DNA from 3 places in the Pandoraea sp. NE5 genome. Region 3 is predicted to be linked to each of the others. Evidence: predicted binding sites of a transcription regulator. Region 3 holds the regulator's gene; each other region holds the start of a gene.
What was found. The regulator HrcA, encoded in region 3, represses chaperone genes, less so after heat shock. The targets are predictions, from matches to a motif close to TTAGCACTCNNNNNNNNNGAGTGCTAA.

Region 1 (7,379 bases), 1.6 Mb from region 3:
GAACTGCGGAAATAGCTATACAGCGTGGACATGGCTGACCTCGGAGGCGAGATTGGGGAAGGCGCGGCGCCGGCGTCAAGCCTCAGGGGCCGCGTCTGAACACGAAATGGTACTTCAAGCGCTGGTCGCGATGACACTTGATTGCGTATGATAGATGGATATCCGGCGGCAGGATCACAGCGGCTCGCCCGTCCCCTGCACCGCCCCCGCGACCCCAACACCGACGTGCCATGACCTCTGCCGCTCCTTTCGCCTGTGCACCGCTGCTCAAAATCATCGCTCGCGGGGCGAAAGGCGCACGGGCACTCAACGCCGACGAGACGCGTACCCTGTTCGACGCCATCCTCGCCGGCCGCGTGGCCCCGGCTGAGCTGGGCGGGGTTCTGATCGCCTATCGCATCAAGGGGGAAACGCCGGTCGAACTGCGCGCGATGCTCGACGCCGCACACGCGACATTTACGCCGCTCATCGCCCCCACCGACGCCCCGCCACCGGTGCTGCTGCCCAGTTACAACGGCGCGCGCAAGCAACCGAACCTCACGCCGCTGCTTGCCTTGCTGCTCGCCCGCGAGGGGATTCCGGTACTCGTGCACGGTCAGCATCACAGCGGCGCGAATCGCGTGGGCTCCCAGGCGATCTTTACCGCACTGGGTCATGCCGCCTGTCAATCGGCGACCGAGGCCGAGGCGGCACTGCGAACGCGTCGTGTCGCCTATCTGCCGATTGCGGCGCTTTCCCCGGCGCTGGAGCGACTGCTGGAGATGCGTTCGGCGCTGGGTGTTCGCAACTCCGGCCACACCGTGGTGAAGTTGTTGCAGCCGTTTGCCGGTCCCGCGTTGCGGCTCGTGAATTACACGCACCCGGAATATCGCGAAACGCTCAGTGAGATGTTTGCCGACGCGGCCAACAGTCCGGCGCCGGGCGTGCTGCTCGCGCGGGGCACGGAAGGTGAACCGGTCGCGGATGCGCGCCGTCAGGCCGCCATCGACGGCTTTTCGGATGGGGCTTACCAACTTTGGCAGGAAGCGGAAGACGGCGCGACGGGCACGCCGCCGATGCTCCCGGCGGCCGACGCACCGGCAACCGCGCAGTGGATTGAAGCGGTGCTGGCCGGCACCGTTGCCGTGCCCGCGCCGATCGCCCGGCAAGTCGAGGTGATTCGTCAGGCACTGGGGCGCATCCAATAGAAAGCCGTCGCATGCGCTCCAGCGACGCTCGAGCGCAACGGCGAGGCCCCCCCCTGGACTTCGACGCCCCGCACCTGAACACAATCAATAATTTTCGGAACAATTCATTCCGAAATTAATCAAATATGCTGTTTTGAGGCACATATCCAGCGAGTGCCAGGGGAACGCGGGGCCTAATCGGCCTGACGAAATACTGGCGATTCAGTCGGTCGACGCCATGCGAGTCGCCTGCCACGAAATGAGGTGCCATTCGTTGGCCTCAAGCACGTGCACCGCCGTATAAGCCATTTGCGACTCGAGCGAGCCGGTGGCGGTTTCCAGTTCGACCTTCAGCTTGCCCGTGACGACCACGGTGTCGCCGAACTGGCGCAGTTCCTGTGCGCGGATATCGATGTCGAGGTAACGACGGCGGCCCGAGGTGAGCGCGTCGAGAAATTCGCGTTTGCTTTCGCGTTTGCCATTCGAATGAACGTAGTGGAGACCGTCGGCCAAGAGGGCGTCGAGTTGTTCGACGTCCCCTTCGACCATCGCGTCAAAGCGCGCCGACTCGCGTTCGCGTACCGCGTCAATTTGCTTCTCCGCCATGTCGACCTCCCGTCGTCTTCGCCCCAAACGCGCGCGGCTTGGGTTGCAATTTACACCATCCGCGTGACGTTTGCGCCAGTGACTTTCCCCGTTTGATGGGGGGTGCTGGAAAACCCCGAGATTGCGGAAACTTCCCGCCCGGTAAGGGTTCTAACGTCTTTAGCACTCATTCGAAGAGAGTGCTAAAATGCTTTCCAGAGGCTAACCAGGAGTCTGCCACTTGAGTACTGCCGCCACTTTGCATCCGACGACGCCGGCCACCGGCACGGCGCCGACTTCGCGAGCCCTTGCGTTTGCCCCGTCTGCATTGATGCTGCCGGGCAGTCTGGGCAATATCGAAAGCTATATTCAAGCCGTCCATCGTATTCCGCTGCTTACCGCCGAGGAAGAGCAGTCGCTTGCCAAGCGTCTGCGCGAGAACGACGACCTCGAAGCCGCCCGTCAGCTCGTGCTCTCGCACCTGCGCCTGGTGGTGTCGATCGCGCGTAACTACCTCGGCTACGGTCTGCCGCACGCCGACCTGATCCAGGAAGGCAACATCGGCCTGATGAAAGCCGTCAAGCGCTTCGATCCGACCCAGGGGGTGCGACTCGTGTCGTACGCCATGCATTGGATCAAGGCCGAGATTCACGAGTATGTGCTGCGCAATTGGCGCACGGTCAAGGTTGCGACGACCAAGGCCCAGCGCAAGCTGTTCTTCAATCTGCGCAGCCAGAAGCAAGGCCTGCAGGCGTTCACGCCGGACGAGATCGATCAGGTCGCCCGCGATCTGAACGTCAAGCGCGAAGACGTCGTCGAGATGGAAACGCGCATGTCGGGCGGCGATATCGCCCTCGAAGGGCATAGCGACGACAGCGACAGCGCAAGCTTCGCCCCCATCGCGTATCTGGCCGACTCGCACCAGGAGCCGACCGCCGTGATCGCCGCACGCGAGCGCGACCGTCTGCAAAGCGATGGCCTGCAAACGGCCCTCGGCCGTCTCGACGCACGCAGCCGCCGCATCATCGAAGCGCGCTGGCTGTCGGTGGCCGACGACGGCAGCGGCGGCGCCACGCTGCACGAGCTGGCAGACGAATTCGGCGTGTCTGCCGAGCGCATCCGTCAGATCGAAGTCGCCGCAATGAAGAAGATGAAGGGCGCGCTGCAAGCCTCGGCGTAACACCTCGATCGGATTGTCGACGGCAATGCGACACGTTGCCACACGACATCGCCGGCACCGAAACCCCGTGAGATCCACGGGGTTTTTTTATTGGACTTCGAAAGTTCGCGCTTCATTTGCGTCGAACTTGATGCATCGCAATGTCGTCGGCGAGCGCGGTCGATAGAATCAATCTGTCTGTACGTGGCCATGCTACGTGCGAAGGACGGCCCGGGGGCCGTTCGCTGCGCCGGACCCGTGTTTCGAATCCGCATCGAACTGGCGTCGTCGGCGTGTCATCCGCCCCCGCGCCGCGGTTTGACATTTTCAAGCGATGAGGCAAAATGCGGCGAAAGTCGACGCGGTTTCCGACACAACGACTTTCGACGCCAGGAGCCGTCACGGATGGACACCCACTCTCCTAGCAGTCTGAAGCCTCCCGCCACGGCCGCGCCTGTCGCGGCGTCGCGTCCTGCCATCGCCGCCCTGCGTGCCTGGGCGATGCAGCGCTGGCGCAACCGCCCGTCCCGCTTCATGTTCGAAATCCTGATCGTCCTCGCGATCAAGGTAGCACTCCTTTTCATCCTGAAGCACGCGTTCTTCGACGCTCCGATGGCCAAGCACATGCAATTGCCGCCGGATGTCGTGGCGCGCGCCCTGATCGGGCCGCAAGCCGTCGAAGCGCCATCCCCCACCCCAAGTCAAGGTGTCCGCCATGATCAGTAGCGAAGTCGTTGACCTCTCGCGCCTGCAGTTCGCCATAACGGCGTTGTATCACTTCCTGTTTGTCCCGCTCACCCTGGGCCTGTCGTGGCTGCTTGTCATCATGGAATCGGTCTACGTGATGACCGGCAAGCCGATCTACAAGGACATGACCCAGTTCTGGGGCAAGCTCTTTCTGATCAACTTCGCGATGGGCGTGACCACCGGCCTCACGCTCGAATTCCAGTTTGGCACCAACTGGGCGTACTACTCGCACTATGTGGGCGACATCTTCGGCGTGCCACTTGCGATTGAAGGCCTGATGGCGTTCTTTCTCGAAGCCACGTTCGTCGGCCTGTTCTTCTTCGGCTGGAACAAGCTCTCGCGCATCGGCCACCTGGCCACCACGTTCGCGGTGGCACTGGGCTCGAACCTCTCGGCGTTGTGGATTCTCGTGGCCAACGGCTGGATGAACAATCCGGTCGGCGCGCACTTCAACTACGAGACCATGCGCATGGAGTTGACCAGTATCTGGGACGTGATCTTCAACCCCGTGGCCCAGGTGAAGTTCGTGCACACGCTCTCGGCCGGCTACGTCACCGCCGCCATGTTCGTGCTCGGCATCTCGGCCTGGTACCTGCTCAAGCGCCGTGACGTGCCGTTCGCGCTGCGCTCCTTCGCCGTCGCGGCCGGCTTTGGTCTGGCCTCGACGCTGTCGGTCATCGTGCTGGGCGACGAATCGGGCTACACCACGGGCGAAGTGCAGAAGGTCAAGCTCGCCGCCATCGAAGCGGAATGGGAGACGGCCAAGCCGCCTGCATCGTTCACGCTGTTCGGCTTCCCGAACCAGAAGGAAGCGCGCACGGACTATGCGGTGAAGATTCCCTGGGCGATGGGCCTGATCGCCACGCGCTCGATCGACACGCCGGTGATCGGCCTCACGCAATTGCGCGACGAACACGAGGAGAACATCCGGCGCGGCATGCTCGCCTTCGCGGCCCTCGAGAAGCTGCGCGGCGGCGACACGTCGCCGGCCATGCACGCCGAGTTCGACAAATACAAGGACGATCTCGGCTACGGTCTGCTGCTCAAGAAGTACACGCCGAACGTCGTCGACGCCACGCCTGAGCAGATCCGCCTGGCCGCCAACGATACGATTCCGGCCGTCGCGCCCGTGTTCTGGTCGTTCCGCGTCATGGTCGCGCTGGGCTTCCTGTTCCTGTTCACGTTCCTCTGGGCGTTCTGGCTGTGCGCACGTCGTCGTCTGCTCAAGCCTCGCTCGGCGTGGTTCCTGCGCTGGACGGTGTGGGCGATTCCGCTGCCGTGGATCGCCATCGAATTCGGGTGGATCGTCGCCGAGATGGGGCGTCAGCCGTGGACCATCGCCGGCGTGCTGCCGACCCACCTTTCGGTCTCGTCGCTCTCGGCAACCGACCTGTACCTGAGCCTCGCGGGCTTCATCATCTTCTACACCGCGTTGCTCATCGTCGAAATGTTCCTGATGGTGAAGTACGTCAAGCTCGGCCCGTCGTCGCTGCACACCGGCCGCTATCACTTCGAGACCGAAGGGACCGACGGCGCGGCCATGGTTGGCAAGCGTCCGACGGCTTCGGTCTGATCGTCAGGGAGACACCACATCATGATGATCGATTACACCGTACTCAAGCTGGTCTGGTGGGTGCTCATCGGCGTACTGCTGATCGGCTTCGCCTTCTTCGACGGGTTCGACATGGGCACGGCCACGCTGCTGCCCTTCCTGGGCAAGACCGACGCGGAGCGCCGCGTCATCATCAATACGGTCGCGCCCACCTGGGAAGGCAACCAGGTCTGGTTCGTGACGGCGGGCGGCGCCATGTTCGCCGCCTGGCCGCTCGTCTACGCGGCGGCGTTCTCGGGCTTGTACTGGGCGCTGCTGCTCGTGCTCTTCGCGTTGTTCCTGCGCCCGGTCGGCTTCGACTACCGCAACAAACTGCCGAGCGCACGCTGGCGCAATTCGTGGGACTGGGCGCTGTTCGCCGGCAGCGTGGTGCCGTCGCTGGTGTTCGGCGTGGCCTTCGGTAACTTGCTGCTCGGCCTGCCGTTCTCGTTCGACGACACCATGCGCTCCACGTACACCGGCTCGTTCTGGGCGCTGCTCAATCCGTTCGCGCTGCTGTGCGGCCTCGTGAGCCTGCTGATGCTGCTCACGCACGGCGCGGCCCATCTGCGCATGAAGGCCGATCCGATCGTGGCCGAACGTGCCGGACGCATCATGCGCCTCACCGCGCTGGGCACGCTGCTGCTGTTCCTCGTGGCGGGCGTGCTCGTCGCCACGCATGTCGACGGTTTCGCCATCACGAAGATGGCCGCGACCGACTCGCCGGCCAACCCGCTCCTGAAGCAGGTCACGACGGGGCCCGGCCTTTGGCTCTCGAACTATCAGACGTACCCGTGGATGATGGCGGCACCGATCGTTGCCTGTTTGTGCGCCCTGCTCGCGGCCCTGCTGGCGACCAGCCGGGCCTACGCGTGGACGTTCGTCGTCACTGGCCTGATGATGGCTGGCATCATCCTCACCGCGGGCTTCTCGATGTTCCCGTTCGTGATGCCCTCGGCTACTGTGCCCGGCAACAGCCTGACGGTCTGGGACGCCACCTCGAGTCAGCTCACGCTGCAAATCATGCTCATCGCCGTCGTCGTCTTCCTGCCCATCGTCCTGCTCTACACCGGCTGGGTGTATCGCGTGATTCGTGGACGCGTGACGATCGAGACGGTCAACGACAACCCGCACACGATGTATTGATCAAGGAGTCGCGACATGTGGTACTTCTCTTGGATTCTCGGCCTCGGCCTCGCGCTCGCGTTCGGCATCATCAATGTGATGTGGTTCGAAGCGCATGACGACCTCGAACGCCGCAGTCAGGAAGGCAATGGCCCCTGAGCGCTCCCGCTCGGGGCCGGGTCGGCAGAAGTGAAAATCGCGCCCCGAGGGGCGCGATTTTTTTGTACGCCACGCGCGATGCCGACTCAGCTCAGCAACGTGTGCAGATCCTTGGCCATCGCATCGACCGATTCGTCGGGACGCATGAACAGGCGCAACTGACCGCTCGGGTCGAAGACATAGATGCCCGCGGTATGGTCGATGGTGTAGTTGGTCGGCGTGGAGCCTTCCACCTTGTTCACCACGACGCGGAACGACTGGGTAACGGCCTTGAGCGCCGCATCGTCGGCCGGACGAAGCCCCACGAACGTCGGGTTGAACGCAGGCGCATACTGCCCCATCAGTTCCGGCGTATCGCGCTGCGGATCGACGGTCACGAACACGACCTGCACGCGTTGCGCGTCCGGACCGAGCTTCTGCATGACCTGATTGAGCTGCGCCATCGTTGTCGGGCAAACGTCTGGGCAATGCGTGTAGCCGAAGAACATCACCACCGCCTTGCCCTTGTAGTCGGCGAGCGTACGCGTCTTGCCCTGCGGATCCTGCAGCGAGAAGTTTTGTGCAAACGCCTTGTTGCCGGTGATATCGAGACTCTGGAACGTCGGGCCGTCGTTGCCGCAGGCGGCGAGCAGCACGGTGAGTCCCATCAGCAACAGCGCGCGACGCAACCAGATGACAGCCAGATTCATGAACGAATGCCCCAAAAACGGATGAAAAAATGCGTCGCGCAAAGACAACAGGCGCGCCGGTCAGGAATACCGTAACGCGCCTGTCATCGTGACTCAAACGACTGTGGACCACGAACCCGTGACTGCAACGCCAACGGCAAGGGCTTAGCCGAGCAGGA
Region 2 (7,379 bases), 340 kb from region 3:
GGGTGGGGATGACGACGGCGGCGAACGTCATTGCCGTCATGACGGGCAGCATGGCCAACGCCATGAAACGCCGCCACCGGGCGACGTGGCGCTCGGGGTGAGGCGGCTGGGACGACGGCTTCGGCATGGAGGTCATGCGCACCATGCGCCAGATGGGCGCCCCGGACCGGGCAATGAGAACGCGCGACACATGGGAATCAGGCCGGAGATGCCGATGGCGGCGCGAAACGAACATAACGAGCGGAACGAACGCGTCATGGAAATGGGCGCCGCTTGGCGCTGATCATTCAGGGCTGCTGCTATGATAGCAGCCAGACGCAGACGTTCCTCGGCATCGCCAAAACGTCGTCAATACAGGCAAAATTCATCCGAAACGGCGCTATCCTTTCGCTCGCAAAAGGCGCTCGCGAACCGTCTCCCGACACTATCGCAACCTCTTCTCAGCATCGACTCATGGCAGAACTCACCCATTTCGACACCGCCGGACAGGCCCACATGGTTGATGTCGGCAGCAAGGACAGCACGCATCGTGTTGCCGTGGCGCGCGGCACCATTCAGATGAAGCCGGAAACGCTGGCTCTGATTCGCACCGGCACGGCCAAGAAAGGTGACGTACTGGGTATTGCTCGCATTGCGGCCATCCAAGGCGCCAAGCGCACCGCCGATCTGATTCCGCTGTGTCATCCGCTCGCGCTTACGCGTGTGACGGTCGAGTTTCTGGTGGACGACGGCGCGAATGCCGTCCACTGCCGCGCGCAGGTCGAAACCATCGGTCGCACGGGGGTGGAGATGGAAGCGCTCACCGCGGTTCAAGTCGGCTTGCTGACGATCTATGACATGTGCAAGGCCGTCGATCGCGGCATGACGATCAGCGACGTGCGCGTGCTGGAGAAGCACGGCGGGAAGTCGGGCGATTGGGTGGCGCAGGACTAAGCCAGCGGCGGAGTCCTCGACACCCGACACCAAAGATGGCGGGCTCGCTATGCGAACCGCCTCGTCCAGTCAACACACACCGCGTCACGCGGCGGCGACCTTGCCCGCGCCCTGACGTTGGGGCCAGAAGTACCACACTGCTCCCAGCGCTTGCAGTGCGATCAGGCCCGTCCAAGCGGAGAAATGCGCCTGCGCGCTGTGCGCCGCGTAAGTGCCGAGCACGGCCCCGACGCCCACCTGACACAAGAAGATCAACAGGAAGATGACGAGCGTGAGCGACGTATTGACGCGCCCGATCAACGTGCCGTGGAAATGCTCCGCCAACACCGCATACGACAGGATGCCCGTGCCACCGAAGATGCCATAGGCAGCCCAAAGCCAGACCGGTGGAATCGGCGCACGCATCAACAACAGCGACTGCACCACGACGAACAGCAACATCCCGGCGCCGGAAAATGCGAACACGCTCACGCCACGGCGTTCGAGCGAGCGCGCGGCCGCACCGAACACTACGCTCCCGGCCATCATCGCAAGCCCCACGACCGACACCAGCGAGGCAGCCTGCGAGGCCGACAGCCCTTCAACGTCGCGCATGAACGGCGCCATCCATAGCGATTGCATTGCGTAGAACACGCCCTGCGTGATCCCCGAGAGCGAAGTCACTTTCCAGAACATTCCGCTTCCCAGCACCTGACGCACGCCCTTGAGCGCCTCGGACAACCCGCCTTGCGCGTGCGACCCCGGCTTCTCGGGCGCGCCGAACCACAGCGCGACCGACATGAAAACGGTTAACGCCGCCAGTCCGAACGACACGATGCGCCAGTCGGTCAGCCCGAGCAGCCAGTTGAGCGGTGTTCCCACCACGACGCCGCCCATGCCGCCCACGGCCATCACCAGGCCGTTGAGCAGCGGCAGACGTGCTACCGGAAACCATTGCGCCAATGCCTTGAAGGCGCTGCCCAGACACACCGACACGCCGACGCCGATCAGCAAGCGTCCCGCCATCAGCGCGCCGACGCCTTGGGCCAGTCCGAACAGCGCGGCGCCCGCAGCCGCGAGCAGCAGCACCAGCGACGCCACCCGGCGCGGGCCGAACTTGTCGAGCAGCACGCCCGCGGGCAATTGCGCCCCGGCAAACCCGAGGAAATAGAGGCTCGTCAACAACCCGAGATCGGCCGACGAGAGGCCGAGATCGCGCGTCATATACGGCGCAAACCCAATATTCACGCCGCGGTACACGTAGGAAACGAAGTATCCGCAGGCGAACAGGACGAAGATGCGAAGTGCCTTCGACATGAAGCCAAACCTTAGTCATTTGCTCGGGTATCGATTGTCGGCGGAACGCCGCCGTGAAGCCAACGAAACCTTTGCGCCCGTATTGTGAGTAGAATTTGACATCATGATTCCTCACCTCCCTCCCCTCCAATCGCTGCGCGCACTTGAAGCTGCTGCCCGCCACCGTAGCTTTACGCGGGCGGCCGACGAATTGAATTTGACGCACAGCGCCGTGAGTCATCACATGCGCTCGCTCGAACAGCAACTCGGCACGGCGCTGTTTCGTCGCGTGGGGGCCCGCATGATCCCGACCAGTGTCGGGGCGCGTCTGGCCGAGCGAGTACGCGTTGGGATGTCGGAACTCATTGAGGCGATGACTGAAGCCCGGGCGGGCACGGCGTCGGGCGTGTCGCCCGCCGTCGTTCGTCTGGAAATCAGCGTCATGACCGATCTGGCGGCCCAATGGCTGATTCCTCGGCTGGGCCGCTTTAGCGAACAGCAGCCCCATATCGATCTGGTGGTGCGAATTCACGCGGATATTGCCGCGCCCGATCCGTATTCGGTCGACGTCGGCATCTGGCATCAACGGGTCGAAGCGACCGGGTTCGTCACGCGCAAGCTGCTCGACGACTATGTGATCGCCGTGTGCCACCCCGATCTGATCGCGCGTGTGCCCGGGTTCACGGTGGCCGATACGCACAAACTGCCGATGCTGCGCTTCGCCTATCGATCATGGCGCGATTGGCAGGTCGCCGCCGGACTGGCGCCACATGAGCCGACGCGCGGGCCGATTTTCGACGACTCCGGGTTGCTCCTGCGTGCCGCCATGGCCGGACAAGGTGTCGCCACTACACGCAGCTTGCTCGTGCGCGATGCGCTCGCGTCCGGCGAGCTGGTGCAGATTGGCGATGTCCGCATTGCACCGAGCCTCGAATATCACGTGAGCTGGCGGGAAAATCATCCGCGCGAGCGCGCGATTCACGCCTTCTGGCAGTGGATGCAGGATGAGATTGCGGCCACGACTCCGCTTGCCGTACCCAGTACGCGACGCGGCGACGGCAACAGCGACGTGCCGATCGCCCAGGCATAAAAAAACGGCAACGAATTCCGAAGAATTCGTTGCCGTTTCCGGTGCGGACTTGCGCCACCGAATCGAAGATTCCGTGACGAAGTCCGGCGACCGAGGCAGGTGGGGTGCCTTGCGGCCCCCGTCATGCCGTCTCTTTCGAGACTTACATGCCCATGCCCATGCCGCCCATACCGCCCATGTCACCCATGCCGCCAGCCATCGGAGCATCTTCCTTCGGCAGTTCGGCAACAGCGCAATCGGTCGTGAGCAGCAGGCCCGACACCGAAGCGGCGTTTTGCAGTGCGGTGCGGGTGACCTTCGTCGGATCCACAACGCCCATTTCCACCAGGTCGCCGTACTCGCCGCTCGAAGCGTTGTAGCCGTAGTTGCCCTTGCCGGCAATCACGTTGGCCACAACGACGCTGGCTTCTTCGCCGCCGTTGGCGACGATCTGGCGCAGCGGTTCTTCCATGGCGCGCAGAACGATCTTGATACCGGCGTCCTGGTCAGGGTTGGCACCCTTGATGTCGGCCACGGCCACGCGAGCACGCAGCAGCGCAACACCACCGCCCGGGACGATGCCTTCTTCCACGGCAGCGCGGGTAGCGTGCAGCGCGTCTTCGACGCGTGCCTTCTTTTCCTTCATTTCGACTTCGGTCGCAGCGCCGACCTTGATCACGGCAACACCGCCGGCCAGCTTGGCCACGCGCTCTTGCAGCTTTTCACGGTCGTAGTCGCTCGTGGCTTCTTCGATCTGGGCACGGATTTGCTTGACGCGGGCTTCGATGTTCACGCCTTCGCCGGCACCATCGATGATGATGGTGTTTTCCTTGCCGATTTCGATGCGCTTGGCTTGGCCCAGTTCGTTGAGCGTGGCCTTTTCCAGCGTCAGGCCGATTTCTTCGGCGATGACCTGGCCGCCCGTCAGGATGGCGATGTCTTCCAGCATGGCCTTGCGGCGGTCGCCGAAGCCCGGAGCCTTGACGGCGCAGGTCTTCAGGATGCCACGGATGTTGTTGACCACCAGCGTTGCCAGGGCTTCGCCCTCAACGTCTTCGGCGATGATCAGCAGCGGACGGCCAGCCTTGGCGACTTGCTCGAGCACCGGCAGCAGGTCACGGATGTTCGAGACCTTCTTGTCGAACAGCAGGACGAACGGGTTTTCCAGGATCGCGACTTGCTTTTCCGGGGTGTTGATGAAGTACGGCGAGAGGTAGCCGCGGTCGAATTGCATACCTTCGACGACGTCCAGCTCGTCTTGCAGCGACTTGCCGTCTTCGACGGTGATCACGCCTTCCTTGCCGACCTTGTCCATCGCCTTGGCGATATAGTCACCGATCGAGGTATCGCTGTTGGCCGAGATCGAGCCGACTTGAGCGATTTCCTTGTTCGTCGTGCAGGGCTTGCTGATCTTGCGCAGTTCTTCGATGGCGGCGGCAACGGCCTTGTCGATACCGCGCTTCAGGTCCATCGGGTTCATGCCCGAGGCAACGTACTTCATGCCTTCGCGCACGATCGACTGGGCCAGCACCGTGGCGGTGGTGGTACCGTCACCGGCGTTGTCGCTGGTCTTGGAAGCCACTTCCTTGACCATTTGCGCGCCCATGTTCTGGAGCTTGTCCTTGAGTTCGATTTCCTTGGCGACCGACACACCGTCCTTGGTCACGGTCGGGCCGCCGAAGCTGCGCTCGAGCACGACGTTGCGGCCCTTCGGGCCCAGGGTCACCTTGACGGCGTTGGCGAGAATGTTGACGCCCTCGACCATCTTGGCACGAGCGGCATCGCCGAAAACGACTTCTTTAGCTGCCATTGCATTAACTCCTTGAATACTTTACGTAGATGTCTGGGGGGAGACAGTCTTAGGCGGCCACGACGGCCATGATGTCTTCTTCGCGCATGACCAGCAGTTCCTGGCCATCGACCTTCACGCTTTGGCCGGCGTACTTGCCGAACAAAACACGGTCGCCCACCTTCACATCGAGTGCGATCGACTTACCTTGATCGTCTTTCTTGCCCGGGCCGACGGCCAGGATCTCGCCCTGATCCGGCTTTTCAGCGGCGGCTTCAGGGATCACGATGCCCGATGCGGTCTTCGTTTCGTTGTCCAGGCGCTTGACAATCACGCGGTCATGCAAGGGACGAAGGTTCATTACAAGCTCCTCTTTCTCTCTGTGAGATCGACAAAACCTAAATATGCAAACATTTGCATATTTGGTGAATTCATGGCGTTAGCACTCTGCGCCAACGAGTGCTAATTATAGGGACGGGGTTTGACGATTTCAAGACGCGGGGTTTTCCCGGAGGTGAATTGTCTGTTGTCGAGATTCACTGAATTTTGAACGTTGTTCACTCAACGTTGAACTCGCCAGATCGACAGCCGAGACAACCCCTATGAAATCAATGACATACGGGACAATCGCAGCCCACCCCCTTGCCGGGCGTAAACGTTTGCTACTGACGATGCGACGAACCGCTACGAGGTTCGTACGGTGGGTCGCTATGGGCGTCAGGCGGTGTTCCCACAAGAAACCTAACGTCGGGTGGACTTTTGCTGGCTCTCGCGAACAACGGTAAGCCGTACGGAAGCGGCGAAAGACGCGCCTATACGCATCCAGTTGAGCCGCCATGTGTGCCCCGCCCACCGGTGGGCGTACGAGACCCGCTCGAGTGAAGACTTGTGTAACGCCGGAGGCCCGACGTCCCCCCGACTTCGGTAGCACTCGGCACTAAGAGAACCGGGTGTTAGGGTCGCATGGCGTGCTGATGCGACGCACAACATCTTCGCTGCGACGGAAGGGTTCACGCGAGCCCGAAAGTTTTCCTCAAGCTGGCATCGACCGGCCCGGAGGGCATGAAGCGCCGCAATTTTCTCAGGAGCGACGCCTGACCCGCGGGCGTACGACGCATACGCCAGCTGCCGAGCGCGGCTTCAACGATTGTGTTTGCCACGCCATCGGGTGCGGGAGCACCTTTGACGCTGTCGACGACGGCGCCCGATGCAAGCGCACGCTCGCGGTCATAGGCGGCGATATTCGAACTCGCTTGAGGCGCGTTGACATCGAGATTGGTTCGGGTAAAGGACGGCTCGATCAGCGTTGCGCGGATGCCGAACTGGCGCACCTCGTGATCCAGTGTCTCGGTCAACCCCTCGACGGCATGCTTGGACGCCGCATAGAGTCCCATGTAAGGTGCCGGCAAAAAGCCAAGTACCGAACTGATATTGACAATCCGTCCGCGTCGTTGCGCCCGCATATAGGGAAGCACCGCCTGGGTCGTACGCAGAATGCTGAATACGTTGGTATCGAGCAGCGCCGCAGCTTCGGCAACCGACGTTTCCTCAACCGCGCCGATCAGCGTCGTGCCGGCATTGTTGACGAGTACGTCGATACGCCCGGCACGATCGACGATCGCATGAATCCCGGTTCGAACGGAAGCATCGTCGCGCACATCCATCTCCACCAGCTCAACGCCGGCCAATGGCACCGCTTTCGCGATGCTGCGCACGGTGCCAAATACGCGGCACCCGCGCTTCGCGAACTTCTCGGCGGTCGCGCGTCCGATACCAGACGACACGCCGGTGACAACGACCACTTCGGAATTAGGCATAGCAATTTCCTTCCATACAGTAGATTGATTGCGTATTAGCTGCGCGCGTCGTGCAACGTCGGTTCGGGCGCAGAAGCGTGCTCGTGGCGGCCCTTGGGGGAAGCGGCCGGGTTGCCGGGCCGAATCTTGAACCAGATCGAATACATCGCTGGCAGGAACACCAGCGTCAGCACCGTCCCGGCGAACGTTCCACCGATCAGCGTGTAGGCGAGCGTGCCCCAGAACACCGAGTGGGTCAGCGGGATGAACGCGAGGATCGCAGCCATCGCAGTCAGGATCACCGGACGTGCGCGCTGCACTGTGGCTTCGACGACCGCATGGAACGGCTCAAGTCCCGCCCGCTCGTTCTGGTGGATCTGCCCGATCAGGATCAGTGTGTTACGCATCAGAATCCCGGACAGTGCAATGAGGCCGACCAGCGCGTTGATGCCGAACGGCTGCCGGAACAGGATCAACGTCGGCACCACGCCGATCAGGCCCAACGGACTGGTCATGA
Region 3 (7,379 bases):
GCGCGCGGGGCGGCCAATGCCACCGGCGCGCCGACCCGCCGGCCCTGCACGAAAGCCTGTGCCGGCATCGTCGAGACGGCGCCGCGCACATTACGGTTCACATACACATTGTTGACGTTGATATTCGTGACGTTGGTCGTCTGGATCACCGTCGATCGATTGATATTGGTGACATACGACGGGCTGGCGCGATACGCCGGGCGGTAAGCGTCGTGCGGACCCAACGCAAACCACGCCAGTCCCGCGCCCCCTGCCGCAAACGTAATCCCCCATGCGTTCCCGCCGCTGTTGCCGCTCACCCAGCCGACCAGCGCCGGGGCATACACCGGCCGCACCGCGACCGGCCCCGGCACCCAGCACCAGCGGGCGTCGACATAGGCCCACCGTCCGTAGTGATAGGGCGCGAAGCCCCACGGCGCATCGTCGACCCAGGTCCATCCCCACGGGTCGACCCAGGCCCAATGGCCCGTGCGATACGGCGCCCAGCCCGTCGGCACGTCCGACGGCACCCAAACGGCGCCGTAGCCAGGGGTCTCTTGCCAAGCGCCGTAGTCGTCCAGACTTTCGAAGCCGGTCATGTCGCGCGACACATAGCGCGCGGAGATCGAGCCCTCCTCGCGCGCGTCGCGCTGGCGCACCCATTGGTCGAACCCATCGGCCACGAGTGGCCCGGCCGACTGCTGCGTGAGATTCTGACCCACGAAGGCCACCCGTTGGCCCGATTGCAACGGTACCGACGCGCCTTGACCGTAGACGGTCGCCGCCCCGCGCCAGACGCTCACGGTCGTCACCCCGCCCGGATCGACATCCAGACGATACTCCCCGGCCTGTTGCGGGACGAACGCCAGGTTGGGCGTGTCGATCTCGTAAGGCTGGTTCGGATCGAAAGCCCTCAAATGCAGGCCGACCGTGCCCTGCGTTACGTTCAGTTGCACATTCTGGTCGGTCACGGCCGAGAGAACGACGCTCGTGGACGCCCCCATGCGAACCGCCGTGCCGCCCACATGCATCTCGGCGCGGCTGTTGCGCTCGACCCAGACGGCATCGCCCGTGGTGAGCGGCCGGTTGCGATCGGCATAGCGCCAGTCGCTGGTACCTGCGGGGGCGTACGTGACGGTGCCGTCGAATGCATTCAGCCGCGCCACACGCCCCGGGGGATCGGCGCTCTGTGCCTGCGCCAGCGCGGGAAGTCCCGCCGCGCCAAGGGCGCCGAGCACGAGCCCGACGCCAAGACAGCGAACCACTGTCCGCCAGGAAATCAGGGATTTCATAGACACTCCGGGCACTGTCCGGTGTACGCGCCAAGCGTTGTCTCGGCCGCACCACCTTGTTGCTCTGTCCGAATCCTTCGGCGAACGCCATGACGACGGCTTCGCCACAAGTGACGCTTCAAGCGTAAGACGGCCGTGTGTGACAGCGTGTAAAGGAATGCTACGGGGGTGTAACGAGATGAGGCGCGGGGCCCCGGGACAATACGCGAGACGTTACGCCTGACGACGCGCAGGCTGGGGCGTCACGCCGCCCCCGCCGCCTAATGCTGGCTGAGCGCGCTGGAAAGCAGCTTGGCCGTGATGTCGACGATCGGAATCACGCGCTCGTAGGCCATGCGCGTCGGGCCGATCACGCCCAACGTGCCGACCACTTCGCCATCGACTTCGTACGGTGCCGTGATGACCGTCATTTCTTCGATCGGGACGAGGCTCGACTCGCCGCCGATGAAAATCTGAACACCCTGCGCCCGGCTCGACACGTCGAGCAGCTGCAGCAGGCCGGTCTTGGACTCGAACACGTCGAACAGCTTGCGGAGTCGCGCCATGTTCGACGATAGATCCTCCACGCCCAGCAGATTGCGCTCGCCCGAGATCAGCAAGCTCTCGCGCGAGGTATCGGCCATGGCGTCGCTGCCCGCCTGAACGGCCGCCTGCATCAAGGCACTCATGTCGGAGCGCAGGGCGTCGAGTTCGCCGCGCAAGCTGGCGCGCACCTCATCGAAACTTTGGCCGCCGAAATGGGCGTTCAGGTAGTTTGCCGCCTCGACCAGTTGCGCCGGGGAGTGATCCTTTTCCGTCAGGATGATGCGGTTCTGCACGTCGCCGTCGGGGGTGACGATGATAAGCAACACGCGCTTTTCGGACAGTCGCAGGAATTCGATCTGCCGAAAGATCTGGCTGCGGCGCGGTGTCAGCACCACACCCGCGAACTGCGAGAGATTCGAGAGCACTTCCGCTGCCGAGGCGACCAGTTGCTGCGGCCCGGCCGGCTGCAACCGGGTCTGCACCTGCGACGCCAGCTGATGCACGGCATCGCCGAGCGGGCTTACCGTCAGCATGGTGTCGACGAACAGCCGGTAGGCGCGCGGCGTCGGAACACGACCGGCCGACGTATGCGGGCTGGCCACGAAGCCGAGCGCCTCGAGGTCGGCCATCGCATTGCGGATGGTCGCCGGCGACAGATCGAGCCCGGAGTATCGCGATAGCGTGCGCGACCCCACCGGCTGGCCATCGGCGATGTACCGTTCGATCAGGGTTTTGAGTAGCGTTTGCGCACGTTGATCTAGCATGGCGAAAATTGTAACGCGAAATGTACAAGCACGGCGTGCGGCAAACCCCGAGGGGCCGGCAAGGCCGCGCGTGCCGATGGTTGCTGTCATCGACTTATGGTGTAATGGCGGCATGAAAACAGGGAGCCCTTTCAAGACCGTGGCGCTCGTCGGGAAATACCATGCCGACGGCGTTGCCGAACCGTTGCTCACGCTGGCGGCATGCATCGCCCAGCGAGGACATCACGTCATCTTCGAGCGTGATACGGCGCACAACATCGGCGCGGCCGCCGCCCCCTACCGTCCCCTCGACATTCAGGAAATCGGTACGCAGGCCGATGTGGCGGTGGTCATCGGCGGTGACGGAACGATGCTCGGCGTGGGCCGTCAGCTGGCCGCCTCGAAGGTGCCGCTCATCGGCGTGAACCACGGACGCGTCGGTTTCATCACCGACATTCCGCTCGACGAGATGCGTCAGGTCGTGCCGGCCATGCTCGAAGGGCATTTCGAAGCCGAGCAGCGCACCCTGTTGGCCGCGCGTATCGAGCGCGAAGGCCAGACGCTGTTCGAGACGCTCGCGTTCAACGACGTGGTGGTGAACCGCTCGGGCATCTCGGGCATGGTCGAGCTGCGTGTCGACGTCGACGGCCGCTTCATGTACAAGCAGCGCTCGGACGGCCTGATCGTCGCCACGCCCACGGGCTCGACCGCCTATGCGCTCTCGGCCACCGGCCCGATCCTGCATCCGCGACTTGGCGGCGTGGTGCTCGTGCCGATCGCCCCGCACGCGCTGTCGAACCGCCCGATCGTGCTGCCGGATTCGAGCGATATCGTCATCACGATCACCGGCGGGCGCGAGGTCGGCGCCAACTTCGACATGCAGTCGTTTGCCGAGCTGCGTCAGGGCGACCGGATTCTGCTGGGCCGCTCCGAACATCAGGTGACGTTCCTGCACCCGGTCGGCTACAACTATTACGCGACGCTGCGCCGCAAGCTGCACTGGAACGAGCATATCTCCGACGAAGATCCGTCGCAGACCTGACTTCACGCCCTCCCCGACCGCCCATGCTACGCAGTCTCTCGATTCGCGATTTCGTGATCGTCGATCGTCTCGACCTGGAATTCTCCGCCGGCTTCACCGTGTTCTCGGGGGAGACCGGCGCGGGTAAATCGATTCTGATCGACGCGCTGGCGCTGGCCATGGGCGAGCGCGGCGACACCAGTATGGTGCGCGCCGGACAAACACGCGCCGACATTACCGCTGAGTTCGCCGCCGACGCCGAGGCCCGCCCCGATCTCGAAGCCTGGCTGCAGGCGCAGGCGCTCACGCTCGAAGAACACGGCGGCGTGCTGCTGCGCCGCGTGCTCGACTCGGGCGGACGCTCGCGCGCCTTCGTCAATGGCACGCCCGCCACCCTCGCCCAACTGCGCGAACTCGGCGAGATGCTCGTCGACATTCACGGGCAGCACGCCCATCAGCAGTTGCTGCGCGCCGACGCACAGCGCCGCCTGCTCGACGCCCATGCGGGCGCCACCGCGCTCGCGGCGGACACGGCGGCGGCGCACAAGGAATGGCGGCGTCTCGTCAAACGTTGCGAGGAAGCCCACGGGCGCGACCGCGAGCTACAGCTCGAGCGCGAGCGTCTCGAATGGCAGACATCCGAACTCGACAAGCTGAATCCGCAGGAAGGGGAATGGGACGACGTGAGCGCCGAGCATCGCCGCCTGTCGCACGCCGCCAGCCTCATCAACGGCGTGCAAGGCGCGCTTGACGTGCTCGCGGAAGCGGATGGCGCGCTCGTCCCGTCGCTCGGTCACGTAGTGCACCAGATCCGCGAACTGGCCGAGATCGATGCCGGGCTGGCCGACGCACTGGCCGCGCTGGAGCCGGCCGAGATCCAACTTCGCGAAGCCGTGCACTCGCTCACGCATTATGCACAACGCATCGATCTCGATCCGGAACGTCTGGCCGTGGTCGAGCAGCGGCTCGAGGCGCTGCACTCGGCGGCCCGCAAGTTCCGGGTTACGCCCGAGCAACTGCCCGCCGAGCAAGCCGAACGCCGTGCCCAGTTGGAAGAGCTGACCGCGTCGCAGGACACGGCCGCCATGCAGGCGGCCGCCGACGCCGCGCACGCAAGCTATCTGACACTGGCGGTCACCTTGTCGAAGGCACGCGCGGCGGCCGCGGCGTCGCTCTCGCGGGAAGTCACGCGCGCCATGCAGGACCTCTCGATGCCGGGCGGACGCTTCGAGGTCGCCCTGAGTCCCACGCCGGAGCCGCAGTCGTTCGGTCTGGAGACGGTCGAGTTTCTCGTCGCCGGTCACCCCGGCGTGCCCACGCGGCCGCTGGCCAAGGTGGCGTCGGGCGGTGAGTTGGCGCGCATCAGCCTGGCGTTGCAGGTGATCGCCAGCAGCGTGAGCCTCACGCCGACCCTGATTTTCGACGAAGTCGATTCGGGCATCGGCGGCGCCGTGGCCGAAGTGGTCGGCCGTTTGCTGCGGGAACTCGGTCAGGGGCGGCAAGTGTTGTGCGTCACCCACCTGCCTCAGGTCGCCGCGCTCGGCCACCAGCATCTGCGCGTGAAAAAACGCAGCGACGGCGATTCGACGATGAGTGAAATCGAGCCGCTCGGTCGCACGGAGCGCGTCGAGGAGATCGCGCGAATGCTCGGCGGCGTCGAGATCACCGCCACCACGCGCAAACACGCGCGGGAGATGCTCGCGCTCTGAGCGCGCACGTTGCCCCCACCGCGCGCCGATCGCTCGCAGGGCAATCACGGGCGGCGATGCATCGTCCGCCCGTGAGCGTCGTCAAACCGGCCCGGCGCTCGCGAACACCGAATCCCACAGCGCCATGACCGCGTCGCGTTCGGCTGCCACATCACTGGCCGGCACGCGGGCCGCTTCCACCCCATCGAGCCGCAACTTGTGCTGGCGTTTGCGATAGATCCGATAAGCAGCGGCTGCACCGTCCGCAAGCGTCGCGTCGATCAGCCCGAGTTGCGCCGCTTCGCGCAACAGCGCGATGTTGCCGGCATTGCGGAGCAGCGACGGATGTGCCCCCGAATGCAGCAGTACCAGGTACTGCACGGTGAACTCGATATCCACCATGCCCCCGCGATCGTGCTTCAGATCGAACAGCGAGGTCGGGTTCGGATGCCCCTCCAACACCTTGCGCCGCATCGACACAATTTCCTGGGCAAGCGGTAGCGCCTCGCGGGGCGTCGCGAGCACCTGCGCGCGGATCTTCTCGAACGTCGCGCCAATCGTCTCGTCCCCGGCACAGAAGCGAGCCCGCGTGAGCGCCTGATGCTCCCAGACCCACGCGGTGTTCGCATTGCCCTCGCGGAACTGGTACTGGCGGAAGCTCTCGACGCTCGTCACCAACAAGCCCGACAAGCCGTTCGGCCGCAGCCGCAGATCGACGTCGAAGAGCGTGCCCGCGCCGGTGTGCGTGGTGAGCCAGGTCACGAAGCGGCGAGCGAGTGCGGCATACGCGTCCGGCGCGCGGTCGTCATCGTCGTCGTAAAGGAAGATCAGGTCGAGGTCGGACACATAGCCCAGCTCCTTGCCGCCGAGCTTGCCATACGCGATGACCGAGAAACGCGGCACCTCGCGGTGGCGCGTGGCCACGTGCGGCCAGACGGTCGAGATCGTCACATCGACGATGATGTCCGCCAGTTCCGAGAGCCGGTCGCCGATCGCCTCGACCGACAACGCGCCCTGCAAATCGAGCAGCAGGATGCGGAACACCTCGGCGTGATGCGCGCGCCGCAGAATGTCCATCTGCACTTCGACGTTGCCGGCCGCGCCCGACGCATTCAGGCTCAACAGCAACTGTGTTTTGAAAGACGCCCAGTCGAACGGCGCGGCGAGCGCTTCGTCGTCGAGCAGCTCGTCGAGCAATTGCGGGTGACGGATCAGGTAGCCTGCCGCCCAACGCGAGCCGGCCAGCACCTTGACGACGCGCTCCAGCGCGCGCGGATACTCAGTGAGCAGCGCCAGATACGAACTGCGACGGCTGATGGCCGAAAGCAGGTCGAGCATGCGCGCGAGCACGGCGTCGGCCTCGCCCGTGCCCGCCGCGCCTTGCACGGCGCGCTGCACCAGTTGATCGAAGCGGCGCCGGCTGGTTTCGCCCAGCGCCTTGTAGCGCGACGACGTCCAGACGGCGCGTAGCCGGTCGAGGGCACCGTCGGCGTCGGTAAAGCCCAGGCGCGAGAGCTGATGGCCGAGATCGCCCGTCTGTGTCTCGTCGGCCAGACATTCGCTCCACAATTCCGGCGGGCATTCGCATTCGCCCGCCCCCGACGCCGCCGCCTTGCGCCCGCTGCCGCCGGCCTTGTCCGCGAAGATCTCGTCGAACTGCGCGGCGACGAACTCGCGATGCTCGTCGAGCACCGTCATGAAGCTCGCCTCGTCGGGGAAGCCCATGGCGCGCGCCACCGCGAGACGATCGTCGCCGGAGGCCGGGAGGATGTGCGTCTGCGCATCGTCCAGATACTGAATACGGTGTTCGAGCTTACGCAGGAAGACGTAGGCGTTCGCGAGTTCGTCAGCCACATTCTGGGCGAGCCAGCCGCGTCGCGCCGCCACGCCCAGCACGGCGAGCGTCGGCCGCACGCGCAGTTCCGGCTCTTGCCCGCCCCGAATCAGTTGGAACACTTGTGCGGAGAACTCCACTTCGCGAATGCCGCCGCGCCCGAGCTTGATGTCGTTGATGCGTGCCGGCTTGGCGCGCGCGCGGCGCTCCGCCTCGTGACGAATCTGCTCGTGCAGCGCGCGAATCGCGCCGATCACCCCGTAATCCAGGTAACGGCGGAACACGAACGGCTGGACC

Region 1: a site for HrcA is predicted at 1,932-1,958, ahead of rpoH (RNA polymerase sigma factor RpoH). Genes of this name have one in related genera too.
Region 2: a site for HrcA is predicted at 5,506-5,532, ahead of groES (co-chaperone GroES). Genes of this name have one in related genera too.

The regions. Positions count from the first base shown of each region.
Region 1 is NZ_AP025517.1:934,418-941,796, forward strand. It holds gene maiA (maleylacetoacetate isomerase) at 1-32, opposite strand, end outside; gene ybiB (DNA-binding protein YbiB) at 231-1,187, shown strand; gene PanNE5_RS04330 (nuclear transport factor 2 family protein) at 1,389-1,772, opposite strand; gene rpoH (RNA polymerase sigma factor RpoH) at 1,993-2,931, shown strand; gene cydP (cytochrome oxidase putative small subunit CydP) at 3,316-3,636, shown strand; gene PanNE5_RS04345 (cytochrome ubiquinol oxidase subunit I) at 3,626-5,230, shown strand; gene cydB (cytochrome d ubiquinol oxidase subunit II) at 5,258-6,394, shown strand; gene cydX (cytochrome bd-I oxidase subunit CydX) at 6,410-6,532, shown strand; gene PanNE5_RS04360 (SCO family protein) at 6,619-7,221, opposite strand; gene cyoE (heme o synthase) at 7,366-7,379, opposite strand, start outside.
Region 2 is NZ_AP025517.1:2,923,198-2,930,576, reverse strand. It holds gene PanNE5_RS13390 (M48 family metalloprotease) at 1-40, opposite strand, end outside; gene moaC (cyclic pyranopterin monophosphate synthase MoaC) at 454-933, shown strand; gene PanNE5_RS13380 (MFS transporter) at 1,018-2,229, opposite strand; gene PanNE5_RS13375 (LysR substrate-binding domain-containing protein) at 2,333-3,298, shown strand; gene groL (chaperonin GroEL) at 3,441-5,087, opposite strand; gene groES (co-chaperone GroES) at 5,137-5,427, opposite strand; gene PanNE5_RS13360 (oxidoreductase) at 6,077-6,883, opposite strand; gene PanNE5_RS13355 (efflux RND transporter permease subunit) at 6,919-7,379, opposite strand, start outside.
Region 3 is NZ_AP025517.1:2,584,024-2,591,402, reverse strand. It holds gene PanNE5_RS11875 (DUF6600 domain-containing protein) at 1-1,271, opposite strand, end outside; gene hrcA (heat-inducible transcriptional repressor HrcA) at 1,532-2,674, opposite strand; gene PanNE5_RS11865 (NAD kinase) at 2,673-3,581, shown strand; gene recN (DNA repair protein RecN) at 3,605-5,269, shown strand; gene glnE (bifunctional [glutamate--ammonia ligase]-adenylyl-L-tyrosine phosphorylase/[glutamate--ammonia-ligase] adenylyltransferase) at 5,351-7,379, opposite strand, start outside.